3 regions of the Ruegeria sp. YTSC003 genome follow, and region 3 is predicted to be linked to each of the others. Evidence: riboswitches for the same ligand, from Rfam matches in the RefSeq annotation. Region 3 holds a riboswitch; each other region holds the start of a gene.
What was found. A riboswitch is a leader RNA that binds a small molecule or an ion and turns the genes downstream of it on or off. The one in region 3 is predicted to bind cobalamin.
Positions count from the first base shown of each region.

Region 1: it holds a riboswitch for cobalamin, as region 3 does, so the genes downstream of both, AC2FFH_RS16135 (DUF1636 family protein) here and AC2FFH_RS14350 (hypothetical protein) in region 3, are expected to answer to the same signal.
Region 2: it holds a riboswitch for cobalamin, as region 3 does, so the genes downstream of both, AC2FFH_RS22885 (metal ABC transporter ATP-binding protein) here and AC2FFH_RS14350 (hypothetical protein) in region 3, are expected to answer to the same signal.

Region 1 is NZ_JBXWMK010000008.1:195,627-202,516, reverse strand. Features, by position in the region: gene AC2FFH_RS16150 (flavodoxin domain-containing protein) at 21-545, shown strand; gene AC2FFH_RS16145 (hypothetical protein) at 1,408-2,322, shown strand; gene AC2FFH_RS16140 (hypothetical protein) at 2,607-2,777, opposite strand; cobalamin riboswitch at 3,349-3,558, shown strand; gene AC2FFH_RS16135 (DUF1636 family protein) at 3,642-4,031, shown strand; gene cobW (cobalamin biosynthesis protein CobW) at 4,028-5,083, shown strand; gene cobN (cobaltochelatase subunit CobN) at 5,087-6,890, shown strand, end outside.
Region 2 is NZ_JBXWMK010000028.1:7,204-14,093, reverse strand. Features, by position in the region: gene AC2FFH_RS22890 (acyltransferase family protein) at 197-877, opposite strand; cobalamin riboswitch at 1,186-1,396, shown strand; gene AC2FFH_RS22885 (metal ABC transporter ATP-binding protein) at 1,536-2,384, shown strand; gene AC2FFH_RS22880 (metal ABC transporter permease) at 2,377-3,279, shown strand; gene AC2FFH_RS22875 (metal ABC transporter solute-binding protein, Zn/Mn family) at 3,276-4,175, shown strand; gene AC2FFH_RS22870 (hypothetical protein) at 4,256-4,498, opposite strand; gene AC2FFH_RS22865 (LysR family transcriptional regulator) at 4,685-5,596, opposite strand; gene AC2FFH_RS22860 (TRAP transporter substrate-binding protein) at 5,767-6,783, shown strand; gene AC2FFH_RS22855 (TRAP transporter small permease) at 6,853-6,890, shown strand, end outside.
Region 3 is NZ_JBXWMK010000007.1:114,128-121,017, reverse strand. Features, by position in the region: gene recR (recombination mediator RecR) at 1-588, opposite strand, end outside; gene AC2FFH_RS14365 (YbaB/EbfC family nucleoid-associated protein) at 653-997, opposite strand; gene AC2FFH_RS14360 (DNA polymerase III subunit gamma/tau) at 1,385-3,136, opposite strand; gene AC2FFH_RS14355 (protein-tyrosine phosphatase family protein) at 3,294-3,791, shown strand; gene AC2FFH_RS14350 (hypothetical protein) at 3,799-4,206, opposite strand; cobalamin riboswitch at 4,291-4,510, opposite strand; gene AC2FFH_RS14345 (alpha/beta hydrolase family protein) at 4,655-5,512, shown strand; gene rsgA (ribosome small subunit-dependent GTPase A) at 5,521-6,549, opposite strand; RNA gene ffs (signal recognition particle sRNA small type) at 6,708-6,806, opposite strand; gene AC2FFH_RS14330 (bifunctional 2',3'-cyclic-nucleotide 2'-phosphodiesterase/3'-nucleotidase) at 6,846-6,890, opposite strand, start outside.

The sequences.
Region 1 (6,890 bases), on a different contig from region 3:
CGGTTTGCGGGAGCGTCATTATGACAGTACTTATTGCCTACGGAACTATTGAAGGTCAGACCGCCAAGATTTCGCGCTTCATCAACAAAGTCACGTTAGGGGCAGGATACGAAACTAGGCTGATCGATATCGACCAACTGGCAGGTCCAGTGTCTTTGGAAGATGTAGACCACGTTATCCTTGCGGCTCCCGTCCATGAACGCCGGCACCCCAAGCCGTTCGAGGAGTTTTTAGAAAGGCACCATGACGCATTATCCTCGCGAAAATCACTTTTGCTTTCCGTCAGTCTAAAAGCTGCTTTTCAGAAAGGTCAGGAGGACGCGCGGGACTATCTTACCGAAATGCTGATGCGGACAAAATTCGAACCAGACGCGACCGCCTTGGTCGCTGGTGCCGTACGGCCTGATAATTACGGGTATTTTGAAAGAGAGATCGTCCAACACGTTGTCATGCTAGGCCAGAAGATTGATCCACGAGATGGCTTGAGAGAATTCACTGATTGGGATGCGTTGAAAACAACAGTAACAGCATTCCTGGACGATTAGGTCTGCCGTCACCTCGGAGAGCATCGAACCAATGACAGAGTTCGGCCGGCCTTTCACTGACTCGGATGAGGGCGCTGGGGTTATCCTTATATCGAGTGTCAACGCCAGATCAGGTGTACGATTGCCCAACTGCGTTTAACCTATGCCTCAACTCCGCCACAGTTTTCCCCGCGCCCCTATATCAGTTCCCCGCCATTCCCTACCGGGGAGTCGAGACTGGTTATTCGGCCAGGTCGCAGGGTGCCTGACGGCGAATCTAAGAAAATCTCGGGGAGCGCCGGGGAAGCATGGGGAGCCATTCGGGGACCGTTTTGAGGAGGTGACAACAGGGCATTTATTATTAGTATCAATAACTTAAATATAGTTATAAATTTATGGGGAGACTTGGGGATACCCTATAGCGCAGAATGTGAAAAAACGCAGAAATACACTTTTCTAGAATGCTCTAAGGAATCCCCCTCCCCCGCTCCCCGCACTTTGAAAACAGTGCACAACACCGCTGCGTTCATTGCGAAGAATCCGACGGTGTTTGTTCGCCTTCCCTCCCACGTAGTCATCAAAACCGAGCCAAGAACTCATACATTGGTCCACCGAAGAAAATCGCGGGTCCTTCCATGGCATTGTTACGTGGGTTTATTCGCGCCGTGTTCTATTGGCCGGTGCGAAAAAACTCAAAAGTGGGTTTTTGGGTTGGGGTTGTTGTCTTCGGAACAGATTTGCAAGCTTCATCATACCTAGATAGTAACCGCATAGGTTGAAGCTGGAACCAGAAGACGCCCGAGAGCGGCACCCTAGTAGTCAATTTTATAGTTCATGTCGGAAAGTCTTCGATGCGATATCAACAAAACTAGCTAGGTTTCGAATGCCCAAAGAAGATTTTGCGAGTTTCATTGCCAAGCATCGCTTTAAACCACACGATCTTTTTGCATCCGTCTCAAAGGGTGTTACCACACAGGAGTTTCAATTAGCGAAGTGTTTCTCTCAAGTCGACCTACTGAGATGGGACTTTGGAGACGGTCAGTTCGCCGAGTTAAACCGAGCGCTGACGGTCGCATCATATACTTCAGAAAGCAGCACGGATCATCCAGAGGGTTTCGCCGCATACACTTCAAAGCTGCAAGAGGAATCGTGGAATTACGCATTGCGCTTTTCCCCTTACCATAAAGTTCATACCGCACTGGAGAACTTAGAAAGGGTGCATGCCGCAATGCTGGAAGCAAGCCTTGGTTTGAATGCGGCTACGGCAGGGATGGACACCGTTCTTGAGTTCAAGCGCTCAGATAACTCTGCGTATGCTCGAGAACAATCTAAGGCAACATCCAATCTTTTAACATTCTCTGCGCTTTATGCTTCATACGTAGATGTTTGCAGACGTATCCGAAAATACTCCAAGCTGGAAAACAGTGAATCTTACACCCGGGGAATTGGAAGGGTAATCGGGAAGAACTCCGGCGCGCATAGTTTTGCCATGGGTCTAAGGAACTTTATTCTACATCATCATTTGGTGGAGCCTGGCATAACCATTTCGATGGGGGAAAGTCGCACGGTGCGACTGCTACTCGATTCAAACGCTTTGCTTTTCGCAGGTTTCAAGTGCAAAGCGGACGCTCGAGAATACATCCGTTCGGACAAAAAGCTGGATGTACTGAAAACGACCACCACTGTAGTCAAAGACGTTGCTAGACTTGTAAGGTTCCATCGGAAGATCGCAGAGAAACGACTACCGGAGGAAAAGTTCGCTCACGACACTTACCTTCACGAACGAACCAGGTTTTGACACCTCCAGAACGCGACGTTCGATCCGGGAGCAATTGTCTAACGGCGCTCAACTGTTTTAGCACGCGTTGTAAGCCCCAGCATTATGTCGGTGGCTCTAGACAGCTCCATTCCGGATGAAGAATTACGTATACTACTGACTACTCTGGCAAACCGGCATCAGAATCTTTCAAATGACAAAATGGCAGTTGTTGCCGACGAAATCGTGCAGCTATTGAAGCAGCGTTCAAGGTATCCGAACACCGGCTCATATCTTGACGGGCGGAAGGTCGAGTGACGGCGCATTCAGGCTGCGACGCGCCTGAAAGCAATCAGCGTTGCTGTGATCATTGCACCAAAATCCACTTGAACCAAAAATCGAGCATCATCCTTGATGGCGTTAAGCCAATGAACAATTTCAACCAACAATCCCGCAACATTCGCAAGCCCACGTACCGATAAAATCTCACTAAACAATTGTTATTTATCAAGAAATTTAATTCCTTTACGCAAGTTCGAAATTGGTACTCGCCTCCACTTCTTTTTCAAACACTTAGCTTTCTGCGCTGCTTTCGCAAATTCGGGCGTATACACTTGGGTATCATGTTCCTACTGGCTTCTGGAACAGCATAACCGTCGCCGTTGATGTCCGGGGTTAAATGTCGAAGCGGTTTGAAAGTAATGCCACACGTGCCAAATCTTTTCCCGCGAACAAACGGCGCGACGCACAATGCGACAGTGGTAGAGGGATGTGCTTTGTCTTTGTCGCGCCTTTGCCCGCTTCCTTAATATTGCCCAAAGGTTCGCACAGAACGCGATTGCCCAAGGCGCGCCTGTTGCGATTGCCGGTCCAGCGATTCCGTTTGCACAACCGCACTACCTGATTGCCAAGCCCGGAAGCGCTCAATCATCCGCGGCTGCGGGGCTGTTTTGCTCCTGGCTTCGTGATCGGATCGCATCGGATGCCGCTGACTGACTTCGGCTGGTCGCTTTTCTGACTTAACCGGTTTTCAATCCTCAGTCGTGCTTGACAAGCCCCCTGCCCGTGCCGCATGTCGCATGCGTTGGTGTCCATCCTCGGATGGATGAAAAGGGAATGTGCCAGCGATGTCATCGCCAAGCACAGCCGCCCCCGCGACCGTGACCGGAGAGGGTGCCCAAAGCCACTGGCCCAATAGGCCGGGAAGGCGGGACATCCGACAGGGCAAACGCTCTGACATCCGCAAGCCGGGAGACCTGCCAGCACCCGAAGTTGAAACCGGGCGGGGTGTTCCGGTGTCGGGTCCATGTCGCACACGTGGCCCGCATGAAACCCCGTCCCCCGTACAAAGGATTAGGGGGATGAGAGACGTGACCGAGACCGCACCAGTCGAATTGCTGGTCTGCACGACATGCCGCCGTGGGTTGCCCATCGAAGATGACGCTCAGCGACCCGGCACTTTGCTGCACACAGCGCTTGAACAGGCGGGTTTGCCTGACGGCGTGGACCTGAAGCCGGTGGAATGCCTGTCGAACTGTGATCAGGGATGTTCGATCGTTTTGCGTGGTGGCCCGTCCCGATGGACCTTCGTCTATGAAAACCTCGACGAGGCCGACCATGTCGAGACCATCGTCGAAGGCGTCACCAAATATCTGGCCGCTGAAGACGGTCTGGTGAAATGGCGTGAGCGCCCCGAACATTTCCGCAAAAACTGTGCGGCCCGCATTCCCCCGATTGGAGCCCTGAAATGAGCAATCTTGAAAAACTTCCCGTCACCGTGATCACCGGCTTTCTGGGCTCGGGCAAGACCACGCTGGTCAAGCACCTGATGCAGAACCCGCAGGGCAAGCGTCTGGCTGTGGTCGTCAATGAATTTGGCGATGTTGGCGTCGATGGCGATATCCTGAAATCCTGCGCCATTCCGGATTGCCCGGCGGAAAACATCATGGAACTGGCCAATGGCTGCATCTGCTGCACCGTAGCCGATGACTTCATTCCGACCATCGAGGCACTGATGGCGCTGGAGCCGCGCCCCGATCACATTCTGATTGAAACCTCTGGTCTGGCGCTGCCGAAGCCGCTGCTGAAGGCGTTCGACTGGCCGGATATCCGTTCTAAGATCACCGTTGACGGTGTGATCGCTCTGGCCGATGCCGAGGCCGTCGCCGCCGGGCGCTTCGCTCCGAGTGTCGAAGCCGTGGACGCCCAGCGCCTGGCTGACGACTCGATCGACCACGAAACGCCCCTGTCAGAGGTGTTCGAGGATCAGATCTCGTGCGCCGACATCATCCTGCTGACAAAACCCGATCTGGCGGGCGCCGAAGGTGTGGCGAAAGCCAAAGAAGTCATCGCCGCCGAAGCTCCGCGTCCGCTGCCAGTGGTCGAAGTCGCCGAAGGTGCCGTAGACGTGCGCGTCGTGCTGGGGCTGGAAGCGGCCGCCGAGGATGACATGGATGCCCGTCCGTCGCATCACGATGGCCATCACGACCACGAACACGACGATTTCGAAAGCATCATCGTCGAGTTACCTGAACAGACCGACCCGGCCCAACTGGTCGCCAATATCGAACGTCTGGCCAATGAGCTGAACATCCTGCGCGTCAAAGGCTATGCCGCCGTTCAGGGCAAACCCATGCGTCTGCTGGTGCAGGCCGTTGGTGCCCGCGTACGTCACCAGTATGACCGCCCGTGGGAACCCGGTGAAGAGCGCCGTTCGCGTCTGGTGGTCATCGCCGAACACGACGACATCAAAGAGGCCACGATCCGCGATATCCTCGTGGGCGTGACCGAGGCCGCCGAGTAAGCCATGCACGTCGTCTTCCGCGAAAGCCACGGGCTCGAGGAAACCGAGACCCCGACCGATCTGGGCCAAAGTCCGGCGGATCTGGTGGTGCTGTCCTTTTCGGACAGTGACCTTGGTGCTTTCGCGGCGGGCTGGCATCGCGGTGGCGGGGCCGAAGGGCGAATGCCGACAATGCGGCTGGCCAACCTGACAGCACTGAAACACCCGTTGTCCGTCGACACTTATGTCGAGCAAACGCTCGAGGGCGCCAAGGGCATTCTGATCCGTTTGATCGGCGGCGTGCCTTACTGGTCCTATGGCTTGCAGCAAGTTCTGGCGCTGGCGCAATCCAAGGGGATCGCACTGGCCGTCCTACCTGCCGATGGGCGTGAGGATACGCGGCTGGATGATTACTCCACCCTGCCCGTCTCAACCCTGCGGCGGCTTGCGCATCTGTGTGACACCGGTGGCGAAGTCGCGGCGCAAGCGGCCTTGGCTCAAATGGCGCTTGCGGCGGGGCTTTATGCCGGGCCGGTGATGGGCGCTAAGACCTTGCCAGAGTGCGGCGCGTGGTGCCCGGATCGTGGCGTAGTCCCGGTCGAAACAGCATTCTCGAGCGGCGCGAAGCGTATTCTGGTGACTTTCTATCGTGCTTATCTGACATCTGCAGACACCGCCCCGGTCGCAGCCCTGATCCGCCGATTGCGGGAACGCGGCATCGAAGCTGTAGGCATGTTCGCTCCCTCGCTGAAAGCACCTGCAGCCGCCGATTGGCTGCGCGAGAACATCGCCTCCCTTGAACCGTCGGCCATCATCAACGCCACCGCGTTTTCGGGCAAAGGCGCATCCGGCACCTCTCCACTGGACGCCGCCAATGTGCCGGTGTTTCAGGTTGCTCTCGCTACGTCCCGCCGCAAAGCCTGGGCCGAGGCGGAACGCGGTCTTTCGCCCGCTGATTTGGCTATGCACGTTGTCCTGCCTGAAGTGGACGGGCGAATTTCTGCAGGCATTGCTTCGTTCAAGGAACCGGGCAAGCGTGACCCGCATCTGGAGTATTCACGTTTTGCCCACCGGGCTGAACCGGAACGGATCGAGGCCATCATCGACCGTGTCGTCGGCTGGCTGAACCTGAACGACAAGCCCAAAGGGGATCAGGTGCCCGCCTTGGTGCTGTCCACCTATCCCGGCAAGGATTGGCAGATGGCCCATGCGGTAGGCCTTGATGCTTTGGCCTCGGCCGAGGCGATGCTGTCTGACCTGCTGGGCGAAGGGTATGACACCGCTCCTGCCCAGCCGATTTCTGATACGTTGTTGGACGCGCGGATTACGTGGTCGCTTGGCGAATATCTGACTGCGCTAGCAGAATTGCCGGAACAACTGCGCGCAGACCTCGAAATCGTCTGGGGCAAGCCCGAGGATGATCCGGCCTTTGCAGATGGCGCGTTCCACTTCACCGCCCTGCGCCGCGGCAAGGCGCTGGTCGCGTTGCAACCTGAACGCGGCACGCCCGAGTTGCGTGATGACGATTATCATGACCTGTCGCGTACCCCGCGCCACAGCTACGTGGCCTTCTACCTTTGGCTGCGCAAAGGTCTTAGTGCGGATGCGCTGATCCATATCGGCGCGCACGGCACGCTGGAATGGCTGCCCGGCAAGTCGGTCGCGCTGTCCAACGAATGCTGGCCCGAAGCGCTGATCGGCGACCTGCCTGTCATTTACCCCTTCATCGTCAACGACCCTGGCGAGGCCGCGCAGGCCAAGCGCCGGATCGGGGCGGTCACGCTGGGTCATATCCCACCGCCGATGAGAGAAAGCGGTACCCCGGATC
Region 2 (6,890 bases), on a different contig from region 3:
GCAATGCGCGCAAATGCGAAAATTGGTTGGTGCCAGAGATACAGGCTGTAGCTGATCAGGCCAATGCCAACCAGAATTCTGATGCTCAGCAGTTTGGCGACAAAAGTGCCTTCCTTTGCATAGAGGAGAACGAGCAAAGACCCGACGACCGGAACGGCTGTCAGGTATGACGGGTGTTGCATGGTCCCGTCAAAGATCACCATGCTGCAATCACCGCTATAAGGCCAAGTAGCGAAAGACTGTTGCTCGCTCTAACCTTGCGCTTATTTTCCCAACATGCCCCCAATGCACCGAATCCGAGTTCCCAGGCGCGTGTATGCAGAAGATAAAATGTGCTCTCCGGGTGGGTTTGAACCAACAGTACGCTCGCCAGGAAACTGGACCCGATGATAGCCCAAACCAGCAGATCCGTTCTGTGTTTAAGTACCGGGTACAGGGCCATAAGCAAAAGCGGAAAAACTATGTAAAACTGTTCTTCAACTGCCAGGCTCCATGTGTGAACCAGAGGTTTGAACTCGGACGCGAGGTCCCAGTATCCACTTGTTAGCGTGAGAAGAACATTATTCAGAGAGAACATCGTGGCCACGACACTCTGGCCGAAGTTTTCCAGTGGATCGGGCAGCATGGTAAACCAAGCGATAGGAATACACACCAGTACGACGACACTCAGGGCAGGCAAGATCCGTCGGGCCCGACGCTCGTAGAACTTCAAAAGAAAGAAGCTATTTTTTCCAAGATCATCAAGGATAATAGAGGTTATTAGATATCCGCTGATAACGAAGAAAACGTCTACGCCTAAAAAACCTCCACTGAACAGGCTTATGCCGGAATGAAAAAGAACCACTGGTAAAACTGCAATGCTGCGAAGGCCATCAATTTCTTTCCGTTACAGCATTTAATCAAAACCCACTCTTGTATTTTGTGCTCGGGCCTGTGAGCTTTCGAAGCGTATCTGTCGTCAAGAGTGTGTCGAGGAACTTTGAGCCGCCGCAGCCAATCGAACAAAGTATTGGCAGGTTTATGCGTTCCGGTCGTTGCAAGACCCAGGCTGAAAACTTCTGAGTGAGCCCCGCGAAGTCACTGCCATTGCTAGCACCCTTATCGTAGAATTTTTTTGGCTGATTGGAGCCTGGTACAAATTGCCATCACCGATTGGTTCGCGCTCTTGTCGAATCAAATCAATTCGTATTTGGTCCACGTGATGGTTCCCGACTGTATTCTGCGGTCAGGGATAAAAGGGAATACGGTGCGGTTCTGTGAAAAGACCAATTCCGTGACTGCCCCCGCAACTGTAGGCGGCGAGCGACCCGAGATCGTCCACTGGGCAATAGCCTGGGAAGGATCGGGATAGCTTTGACCCGCAAGTCAGGAGACCTGCCATCCGAAATTTATGAACCTGGGCGGGGTGTCCCAGAGGGAGATGACAATGTTTCAAGCGGTCCGTACCGTGCACGACCTTGCGCTCGCTTTGCCCCTGTCCAAACACAGGAGGCGTTGCCGTTGTCATTGCAAAAAGCTGACACCCAAAGGGGTAAGTGTCTGACAGAATTCAGCGTTCCGGTGCTGGTGGCGGGGGCTCTGGCGCTGTCGGCGCTCTTGTGGCTCGCGATTTACGCGGTGATTTGATGACGGCCGTTTTACAAATCCGCGATCTGACGTTGGGCTACCGCGACCTTACATTGTTTCACCGCCTCTCCATGGATATCGCGGCTGGAACGACCCTTGCCGTTCTTGGTGCGAACGGGTCGGGCAAGAGCACTTTTGTAAAGATGCTGCTGGGCTTGATGGATCCTCTTTCGGGCAATTTGACTTGGCCGCAGGGCCGTCCTGGTGACATCGGGTACCTGGCGCAGATGACCGAATTCGACCGCCGATTTCCCATCCGTGTGAGGGATCTTGCCGCGATGGGGGCCTGGCGCGGCTTTGGTTATCGTACCGGGCTGGACGCCGCGGCGCGTGACCGGATGGCCGCCGCGCTGGATGAGGCCGGGGTACTGGATATCGCTGACCGGCCTCTGCATATGCTATCGGGCGGGCAACTGCAGCGCGCGCTGTTCGCGCGAGTTATCATGCAGGACGCGCCGCTGATCCTGCTGGATGAACCGTTTGCCGCCGTCGACCAAAGTACTGAGGCGCATCTGCTGTCGATTATACGCCGATGGCGCGATGAGGGGCGCGCGGTGGTTTTGGTGGTGCACGATCTTTCCTCGGTACTGGACTATTGCAGCCATGCGCTGCTGTTGGGCGGGCAAGAGGCGACCCATGGACCGGTAAATGACGTTCTGACACCAGACCGGCTGGTTGCGCAAGGATACCTCTCGGAAAGTCAGGCGTCCTGGATGTTCCGTGGCACCCATCCAACAGCGGAGCACGCCAATGTATGACCTGATCGTCGAAATGTGGAGCTTTGCCTTCATGCGTCGCGCTTTTGTGGCAACCACGGTCTTGTCGGCCTCGGTCGCACCGGTAGGGGCGTTTCTTGTTCTGCGTCGTCTGTCGCTGGCTGGCGAGGCCATGGCCCACGCGATTACCCCAGGCATCGTCATCGGCTTTGTCACGGCGGGCCTGTCGGTCATGTCGCTGTTGGTCGGAGGGCTTATCGCGGGTGTTGGCGTCGCCATTTTGACCGCCTTTCTGGCACGCCGGACGATCCTGCGCAGCGATGCTAGTCTTGCCTCGCTGTATCTTATCGCATTGGCGGTGGGTATCTTTATCCTGTCTGCAGCGGGGTCCGCAGTTCCACTAAAAAGCTTCCTGTTCGGATCAATCCTAGGGATCGACGACGCGTCGATGGTCCTTGTCGGAGGGGTGGCGACAGTAACTTTGTTGGCATTTGCCGTTCTGCTTCGTCCGCTGATTGTCAGCACCTGTGATCCTGTTTTCTTCGAAACTCAGACGCGCCGGCCGTGGCTGGTCGATCAGGGTTTTATGCTGTTGTTGGTTCTGAACCTGCTGGCCGCGTTTAAAACACTGGGAACGTTGATGGCCGTTGGCCTGATGATCCTGCCTGCGACCGCAGCGCGCTATTGGGCCAGTACGATCACCGGGCAACTGGTCCTGGGTTTTCTGTTTGCCTTGTCCAGTTGCTGGATCGGTCTGACACTGTCCTACTTGTTCCCGGACACGCCGTCCGGCCCGGCGATCGTTTTGGTTGCCGGTGGGTTCTTTCTGTTCTCGGCCATTTTCGGTCCCCTTGGTTTTGGCAGACGGATGCGCAAACCGTCTGTTTCCAAAGACATCCCCATTGCCCAAATTCAACAAGAAGAGAGAGCACAATGACTCTTGTGAAGTCACTCTATGCCGGCATCGCCTCTGTGTCGTTTGCTTTGGCTGCATTGCCGACCGTTGCGGCAGAAGACAACGTCAAGATCGTCGCCAGCTTTTCGATCCTCGGCGACATGGTCGAAGAGGTCGTGGGCGATCTGGCCACAGTTACGACAATCGTGGGCCCGGATGCGGATGCGCATGTGTATCAGCCTTCGGTTGCAGATGCGAAGGCCGTTGCCCAGGCGGATATCATCTTTGTCAACGGTCTGGGCTTTGAAACATGGTCCGATACCCTGATCGCTGAATCGGGCACTGACGCAACCGTGCACGTTGCCACCGACGGCATCACGCCTGTCACAGTCGAGGGCAAAATCGACCCCCACGCTTGGAACTCGCTGTCGAACGGCATGATTTACGTGACCAATGTCGCCAACGTGATGACAGAGGCGATGCCCGAGCACGCCGAAGAATTCGCAGCCAATGCCGCGGCCTATATCACGCAGCTTGAAGCGCTGGATGCAGAAACAAAAACCATGCTGGCAGGCCTGCCCGCCAATCGCCGCACGGTTGTGACCGCGCATGACGCATTTGGCTATCTGGCAGACGCCTACGGCCTGACTTTCCTTGCGCCGGTTGGCATCGACACCGAGGCAGAGCCATCGGCCAAGGATCTTGCTGTTCTGATTGATCAACTGAAGGCGGATGGTGCTGCCGCGTTGTTTGTTGAAAACATCACAAGCCCCACTTTGATTCAGCAGATCTCGGATGAAACTGGCATCGTGATTGGTGGACGGCTGTTCTCGGACGCCTTGTCGGAACGGGGTAGCCCTGCCACCAGCTACCTTGCGATGTTCCAGCACAATCTGAACACTCTGCTGAATACACTTGGGAACGCAACCGCAAGCTAATTGGTCTTCAGGCACGAGGCGGTGCTTGAGCCGCCGCCTCATACGGTGCTTTGGAACACTGGGTTTTGGGAAAACGTCGCTTAGTCCGGCTTCCAGCCGTCTTCGTATTCTCCCAAAGTACGGGAAAGATCCAATAGCGAGGCGAAAAATCTTGCGTAAACGTCCCGTGACATCATCGTCTTGTTGTCATCCAACACCTGCAAAAGATCGACAACGCCCGAGGCAAAGGCGTCATAGACCAACTGGTCCGCAGGCGTGGGGTCCAAGGTCCATATGTCATGCGTGTTATAATACCCTGCGGGTTGGGGGTCGTCGTCTATCATGTGTCCGCCTCATTTTGATGCCGCACATGTAAGTGAGAGGAAGGCGAACGCTAGTGATGTGGCGGAAAGTCACAAGTTTTTGGCGGTACCAAAAACGCGACCCCAACCTTGCGTTTCAGTGCTGATAGGAAGTGAAAAGCTTCGCTTCGACCACAACCGGCATGCATTGTGTCGACCGAGAAGTTGTCAGGGTTTCGAATGTTCGCTCTGCAATACTTCCAGAAACAGTTTGGTCACCCGCGTCGGTTCAGGTTGCTTTCTGGTCACTGCAGCAAACCGGGTTCGATATTGCGTTTCGTCCGGCAACACCATCCGCATCTTTTCCTGGTCCACAAAATCCTGCGCAAGATGATCAGGCAAATAACCTATGTACCGCCCCGACAAGATAAGTATGGCCAGCGCCTGCTCGCTTTGAACTTTTGCTGAACGTTGAAAGCCCAGTTGCTGACCGACAATGAGGTTCGGAGAGTTCACGCTGAGCCCAACATAATTGTACCTGAGTAGGTCACTGGTCCTAAGTTCCCGGTCCGGTATTTCGAACAGGGGGTGTTCCCGGCCGCAATACAGGAACATGTTCTCGCCATATAACGGCGCATAGTTCAGACTTGTCGACGGGCGATGCAGCGCAATAATCCCGATGTCGAGCTGACCGCTGATAACCATGGTTTCGATCACGTTTGGCGGCTCAAGGGACAATTCGATCTGAACCGAGGGGGCGGCTTCGTTGAACCGATGAATGGCACGGGCAAGCCGGGAATCCGGGTTTGATGCACATTGATCAAACAGCGAAATGCGGATCGTTCCCCCCAACTGTTCCTTGATCTCGCTGACCTCGTTTCGAAATTGCGACACGGACACAAGCAGGTGATCTGCTGCCTGCAGCACTTTTGCGCCGTCTTCGGTCAGGGCGAAACCCGCTGGGCCGCGCGTACACAGCTTCAGGCCCAATCGCAGTTCCAGATCAGTAATATGCTTGGAAATCGTCGATTTGCCGATATTCAGCTCAACTTCGGCCGCAGACAGACCACCACTTTCCACAACCGTCTTGAAAACGCGCAGCAATCGGATGTCGCTGTCGCCGATGCGTGAGGCAACCATTTTCTACCCAATTCGTAAGGTTCGATATATATGAAACCTATCGCGCAAAGAATGGCAACATAGAAACACATTTCACGAGCTACTCTGAAAAAGCCGAGGTAGAATCGGACTGGCCATCTCTCCCCAGGTCAGCGCGCACCTCGAAACATGATAAAACTGGGAGGACATCTATGTCATTCATCAAAAAGCTTGGCACCATGACTGCTGCCGTTTCGGTCGCAGCCCTGATGGTTGCGGGCGCAGCCGACGCGAAAAACTTCAAGATTGCTGTTGGCGATAGTGCAGGCAGCGCACAAGAAGCCCTTGGCTTGGCTTTCGTTAAGGCACTCGAAGAAAAATCGGGTGGCGCACACACAGCTACACTGTTCCTGAACGGTCAGCTGGGTTCCGAGCAGGACACCGTCAACGAGGCCGCAATCGGCACGCTGGACATGTCGCTGCTGGCGATCAACAACATCACGCCGTTCTCGCCTTCGGTTGGTGTATTCACTCTGCCTTATGTGATCCTGTCCCTGGAAGATGCTGAAAAGCTGACCCAAGGCCCGATCGGTCAGGAACTGGTGGAAAACACCATTCGTGACGCAGGTGTGCGCATCATCGGCTGGACCTACACAGGTTTCCGCCGTCTGACCAACTCGAAAAAGCCTGTCAGCTCGGTTGCTGACCTGCAGGACCTGATCATCCGCGTTCCCAAGAACGAAATCATGATTGAAACCTACAAGTCCTGGGGTATCAGCCCGACTCCGATGGCATGGTCCGAGACCTTCACCGGTCTGCAAACCAAAGTTGTCGACGGTCAGGACAACCCTTACCTGACGATCAACGCAATGAAGTTCTACGAGGTCCAGAACCACGTGACCAACCTGCGTTACATCTTCTCGATCGAACCGCTGATCGTTTCGGAATCTGTTTTCCAGGGTCTGAGCGAAGAAGACCAGAAGATCATCCTGGAAGCCGGTCAGGAAGCAACTCAGATTTCCGCGCAGTTCCTGCGTGACTCTGAAGCTGCGATCAAAGAAGAGCTGACCGAAAAAGGCATGGCAATCATCGATCCTGAGAACGATGAGGCCGAGTTCATCGAACTGGCAACCGGTGCAGTATGGCCTCAGTTCTATGAGTCCATCGGCGGCGTCGAGAAACTGAACACGGTCCTCGAGGCCATCGGCCGCGAGCCCGTCCAGCAATAATCGCCAAAGAGCGAAAAGGAAAAGAGCGCTTCGGCGCTCTTTTCATCTCAGGGAGGAGGGAATTCCGCAATGTTCTGGAAATTTCTGGACAATATCGAAAGTATCAT
Region 3 (6,890 bases):
TTCTTTTCGTGCCCTCAGCGCCGCCGTAATCGTCCCGTCGTCCAGATAATCAAGCTCGCCCCCAATCGGAACACCCTGCGCCAGTGAGGTCAGGCGGACCTGTCCCTCCAACTGATCCGCGATGTAGTGGGCGGTGGTCTGGCCATCGACAGTGGCATTTAGGGCCAGAATGACCTCAGAAATCCCTTCGGCCATCACCCGATCCTTGAGTCGGGGAATGCGCAGTTCGTCCGGTCCGACCCCATCCAGAGCCGACAATGTGCCGCCCAAAACGTGATAGCGACCCTTGAAAACTGCAGCGCGTTCCATCGCCCAGAGATCAGCCACATCTTCGACCACGCACAACTCTCCGGTTGCACGATCCTCGCTATCGCAAATGTCACAGATATCTGTCGTGCCTACGTTGCCGCAATTCAGGCATTCGCGGGCGGTGGCAGCCACCTGCTGCATTACGTCCGACAGGGGCGTCAGCAGCAGGGCGCGCTTTCGGATCAGGTGCAGCACTGCGCGGCGGGCCGAGCGGGGGCCGAGGCCGGGCAGTTTGGCCATCAGGTCGATCAGATTGTCGATATCGCTGTTCGAACTCACGGCGTGTGCTCCTGCAAAAGGGCCGGACAGGGGTGCCCGGCCTTTGGGTCGTCAGGAGTGTCTATCAGAACGGCAGCTTGATGTCTGCGGGCAGACCCATGCTTTCGGTCAGCCTTGCCATCTCGGCCTGAGAGCGCTCGGCCGCTTTGGTTTGCGCGTCCTTGATAGCGGCCAGAATCAGATCTTCGACAACCTCCTTATCGTCGCCGTTGAAGATCGACGGATCGATGTCCAAACCCTTCAGCTCGCCTTTTGCGGTGGCGGTAGCCTTCACCAGCCCCGCACCGGATTCGCCCACAACCATCATGTTGTTCAGCTCTTCCTGCATATCCGTCATCTTGGTCTGCAAATCCTGTGCGGATTTCATCATCTTGGCCATATCGCCCAGACCGCCGAGTCCTTTGAGCATTTACTGTCTCCTAAATTGTGATCGCCTTAGGCGAACATATACAGCGTAAAGTGTCATCGACGCACATAGCGCAATTGTCAGCCCTATGATCAGGCTGGAATGACCGATGCACCCGATGTCTGCCGCCGATCTACGCGAGTCATCCATCAAGTCGTCGACAAAAATGTGAGCCGCCCAAATCGCCCAAGCGAAGGACGTCGCCAATGCGATCCATAGGTTTCCGCGCCAGATTGCTATAGCAGACAACACCAGCAAGACCATGGATACCGGATGCAAGGTGAGAGCAACTGCTTCGACCAATTCGCTAACCGGTTCGCCATCCCAGCCAGGGTTAAATACTTCGCATGCTTCGTAATAGACCGCATCGATGTGTGCAAAGTGCAGGTGTTAATCCTCCTCGAACGGGTCCCATTCGTCTTCGACCTCAGGCAGTGCTTCGGTTTCTACCTTGGCGGCGCGTTCCTCCGGGGTTTCGATCCGTTTGATGCGCGCTTTGGGAAACTGCATCAGAACGGCTTGAACCAATGGGTGTTGTTCGGCCTGCGCTTTCAACGCCAGATCAGCCGCGTCTCGAACCTCGGCGATTGTTGCCGCGTCCCCATCGGCCACGATTGAGACGGCCCATCGGTTTCCGGTCCAGCGTTGCAAGGCTGAACCAAGCCTTTGCGCCAGATCGGTCGGCGCTTTGTCCGTCGGCGTGAACTCGATCCGTCCCGGGGAATACGAGACGAGACGCACACCGTTTTCGACCTCAACCAACAGTTTTACGTCCCGGTTGGTGCGGATCAACTCGACCACGTGTTCGAAGGTTGGATAGCGTGCCAGCGCGGTCTGGATGTCCTGAGCAAGCGCTGCGGTGGGTGCCCCTGCCGGCCCGCGCTGGGCCGAGAGATGCGTAGAGGAAGTCGCCTGCGTAGGTGCATGAGTTGGCACAGCCACACCACCGCCAGGTCCCCCGTTCGGTGGGGGTGGAGGCGCATCCTGTAGTCGTTTGATAAGTTCTTCGGGGCTTGGCAAATCGGCCACATGAGTCAGACGAATGATTGCCATTTCGGCGGCCATCATCGCGTTGGGTGCTGCAGAGACCTCCTCCAGCGCTTTCAGCAACATCTGCCACATCCGCGTCAACACCCGCATCGGCAGCGCCTCGGCCATCTGTTGACCGCGCGCACGTTCATCCGGTGAGACGGTGGGGTCATCGGCGGCATCGGGCGTGATTTTGACCACGGAAACCCAATGGGTGATCTCGGCCAGATCGCGCAGCACGGCCAGCGGGTCGGCCCCTTCGGCATACTGGCCGCTCAACTCAGTCAATGCCCCAGCCGCATCGCCACGCAGGATCATGTCCATCAGATCCAGCACGCGCCCGCGATCTGCAAGGCCCAACATTGCCCGAACCTGATCGGCGCTGGTTTCCCCTGCACCATGTGAGATCGCCTGATCCAACAGCGAGGTCGCATCGCGGGCAGAGCCTTCGGCCGCACGTGTGATCAAAGCAAGCGCGTCTTCGGCGATCTGTGCGTTTTCCGCCGCGGCGATCTTGTTGAGCAGACCGATCATATCTTCGGGTTCGATCCGGCGCAGGTCAAACCGCTGGCAGCGCGACAGCACTGTCACCGGGACCTTGCGGATTTCGGTCGTCGCAAAGATGAACTTTACATGTTCGGGCGGTTCCTCAAGCGTTTTGAGCAGCGCATTGAAAGCGCTGGTCGACAGCATGTGAACTTCGTCGATGATGTAAATCTTATAACGCGCACTGGCGGCACGATAGCGAACGCTGTCGATGATCTCGCGGATATCGTTCACGCCGGTGCGGCTGGCGGCGTCCATCTCCATCACGTCGACATGCCGGCCTTCCATGATGGCAACGCAATGCTCGCACTGACCACAAGGTTCGGTCGTTGGCTTGCCTTCACCATCGGGACCGATGCAGTTCATACCTTTGGCGATAATCCGGGCAGTGGTGGTTTTGCCGGTGCCGCGAATACCGGTCATGATAAAGGCCTGCGCGATCCGATCCGCTTCGAACGCATTTTTCAGCGTGCGCACCATTGCGTCCTGTCCAACCAGATCTGCAAAGGTTTCAGGGCGGTACTTGCGGGCAAGAACCTGATAGGCGGGGCTGGGCGTTTCGGTCATGTCTGCTCTGTCAGATTCGTGTCAGAAATGCAGCGTAGAGACCCGGGCCGCCCGCGTCCACAGCATGCTTTGTGGAATTTCGGTTTGGACAGCGTCTGTAAGCGGGATAAATAGGCTGTCAAAATCTGGTGGGCCGGTGGCAGTAGGAGCATAAGCTTTGGCAAAATTTGCAATCTACGCGCTGCCTGTTGGCACAGGCACCTTGGCGCTGTCCCCCTTGCCTAGCGGCGGCAGTGGGTATGTGGATGATCTGAGGGTGATACAGGACTGGAACCCCGATCTGGTGATTTCAATGACCACCGAGGCCGAGATGCGGCAGGTCGGCGCAGGCGGTTTTGGTCGAGACGTTCAAAGCAGGTCCGCGACCTGGGTGCATCTTCCGGTCGAGGATTTTGGCACGCCGCCCCTGCCAATCGAAACTCTTTGGCCCGACGCCAGCGCAGCCGCCCGGCAGGTGCTGTCCGGCGGTGGACGCGTGCTGGTGCATTGCCGGGGCGGTTGTGGGCGGTCGGGGATGGTCGCGCTGAGGCTCATGGTGGAAAGCGGTGAAGATCCAAACCACGCGCTAAACCGGCTGCGCTTGGCCCGACCATGCGCGGTGGAAACGGATGAGCAGATGGCTTGGGCCATGAAACCGGCCCAGAGCGATCGGTGAACTAGGATCAGGCCGTGGCTTGTTGAACAACCTGATGCGATGGACGCGGTGCAAGGGCCGATGCCTGAAGCATGGCGCAAGGCAAGGCCGCCAAAACACCAGCAGGCAGAGTGGAAAAGTCAGGGTTGAACATCATATCGGCGTATTCGTCCAACGTGTCGGCCGAGTCGCCCGTGTTTGCCCCGCAATAGACCCTGATCCGGGCCGGGCTGGCGCGAAACCGTGCGGTGCAACCCTCATCGCAATGGGTCAGTTCGCTGGAGCCGTCCACCTCAAATTCGCTGGTCGTCATTGGTTGTGCTGTTGCCATCGCCTCGGCCAATGCCCGAGCCATTTGGGCCAATGCGGGGCATGTTTTCCCCGTTTTCTGGCACAGGGTGGCGGTGAATTCGTGGGTCGTTGTCTTCCAGATCATAATGCGCCCTCCGCGCGGTGAGCGGGGGACGTGGAACAGGGAACTCAGCGTACTGAAGACCTGCCCGGACACCCCGCCCGAGTTTCGGTTTTTACTTTGATGGCAGGTCTCCTGACTTGCGGGTCATTGCTTTGCCGACCTTCCCAGCCTTTCGGCCAGTGGTATTTCGGCATTGCTTACCGCTTACAGTTGCGGGGGCAGTCGCGGCCTTGGTCTGTTCCGGCATTGCCGGGCTGGACCGCACCGAGTTCCCTTTTCATCCCGCCCCAATATAAGGACGAGAACCATCACCTCATCGCTAGCGGTTGTAGGTGGCTTGAGTCAAGCGGGCTGTTTTCCATCGTTCAAGTGGACGCTTGGTCACTTTGAAAATCTGTTGACTCTAGTCGCGCAAAAGCGCCGATATGCCATATGTGAACCGAATAGTTCAGATGCTTGCGAGGGCACCATGTTGGACAACACTCCGGTCGTTTTGACCGAAGATTTCACGTTTTCTGCCGGAGAGGCCGAACTGTCGGCACGGCTGTATATGCCTGCCTCGGCACCTGATGTGGCGGTTGTAGTCCATGCAGCCACAGGCGTACCGCGCGACTATTACCAGCATTTTGCGCGGTGGTTGGTGGAAGAACAGGGTATGGCCTGTCTGACCTATGACTATCGCGATTTTGGCCACTCTCTACACGGGCGCCTGCGCGATTCGCAGGCCACGATGGCTGACTGGGCGTTGATCGACATGCCCGCTGCTCGCGCCGAAATGCGGCGCAGATTTCCCGCCGCCCAGCAGTGGAGCATTGGCCATTCGGTGGGTGGAATGCTGGGGCCAATTCAGCCCGATATTGAGCAGATCGACCGGATGATCTGTGTCTGTTCAGGTTTGGTGACGGTATCCGACCACCCCTGGCCGTATCGCGCACTGGCGACAATGTTCTGGTATGCCCACCCGCCATTGCTGGTTAAGGCATTGGGATACCTGCCGGGCAAGGCACTTGGGTTCGGCTCGGACCTTCCGGCACGTGTCTACTGGCAGTGGCGCAAATGGTGCACCGCTGCGCTGAGCTATGTGCCGGATATCGGCAAAAGCCTTCCAGACGCCCGTTGGGCTGCGTCGGAAACACCCGTCGATCTGTTCACAATGGACGATGATCAGGTGGTGCCCCCGAACGCGGTTTGGCGCCTGGCCGATCTTTACGGTCCCAAAGCCCGCCGGCATCAGTTGTCGCCGAAAGACTTTGGATTGGCCGAGGTCGGTCACATCGGCGCATTTGCGCGCCGAAATGCGGCCATATGGCCCCGGTTAATCGCCTGAGCCGGTACTTACAGCTTTTTGCGGGATTTCTTGTCCTGCATCACCGATCGTACCATCTTACCAAAGGCCTTGTCGCGCGCACGAGACTGCGCAACGGTTTCCGAGTTCCTTTCATCTTCGCGCCGCAGCTTTCGCCAGCGCTCCAACCGCTCGGTGTCCAGTGATCCGTTTGCAATCGCATCCTGCACGGCGCAGCCCGGCTCGGCCTGATGCTGACAATCGGAAAAGCGGCAGGTCTGAGCCAATTCCAGAATGTCAGAAAAGACCTCATCGACGCCATCCTGCGCATCCAGCAACCGCAAAGCCCGCATGCCGGGTGTATCGACCAGCCATCCGCCGTTCTGCATCGGATGCAACGCGCGGGCAGTTGTCGTGTGCCGCCCGCGCGCGTCGTCCGCGCGAACGCCGGACGTTGCCTCATCCAGGCCCGTCATGGCGTTGACCAATGTTGTCTTGCCGACACCGGATGAGCCGACCATTGCGGCAGTCTGCCCGGTGGAGCACCAGGACAGAACTTGCTGCACGTCCAGGGCATCCAAAGCATTGATAGCCAGCACGGTCAAAAACGGAGCCAGCGACTCGGCTGCTTTGGAGAAATTATCAGGATCGGCGCAGGTATCGGCCTTGGTTAGAACGATCACCGGATAGCACCCGGCCTGGTGTGCCAAAGCCAAATACCGTTCCAGTCGGGCCAGATTGAAGTCAGCATTGCAGGAACTGACGATGAACAGCACATCCACATTAGCAGCAATCAACTGAGCCTGGGCCCCGGTTCCGGCGGCGCGGCGTTTCAAAAGGCTGCGGCGTTCCAGCAGCTGTTGAACGCGGTTATGATCATCCGCCAATACCCAGTCGCCGACGGCGAAGTCGCCCGTCGGCTGGGCCAGGGTGAGCAGAGGTGTTTCACCGTTGATGTTTGCACCGATCAGACGATCACGGTGAACGGCTGTGATGCGAAAGGGAACGCACGAAGGATTGGCCGCATGTTGGGCGGCAAAGTGTGAGGACCATCCCAGGTCCGAAAGTGTAAAAGACATTGTTCTGCCTGTGTTCAGGTACAGCAATCCGTCTGGATGGCGGTCGCGCATCCAGCGGTAATGTGTTCAGGCAGGTGTGAGGGTCGGCCTCAGAAACGCTTTGCCTGAAGGGTTTTTGCTACAATCATAAAAGCCCTCCTGCGGCTAGCGGTTCAAGTAAGTGAGAGGTTGGACATCGACCCAAGCGGGGCTCGTTGTGGCTGCTTCCTTCCGGACCTGACCAGGTTGGCGAGGCGCTCGCCCGCGCCAACCTCTCGAATTTTGATATAGGGAAGACACGCAGAGATGACAACCCGTCACAGTGACAGTTGTATGTGCAAAAACCCCTCGGCATCCGTGCC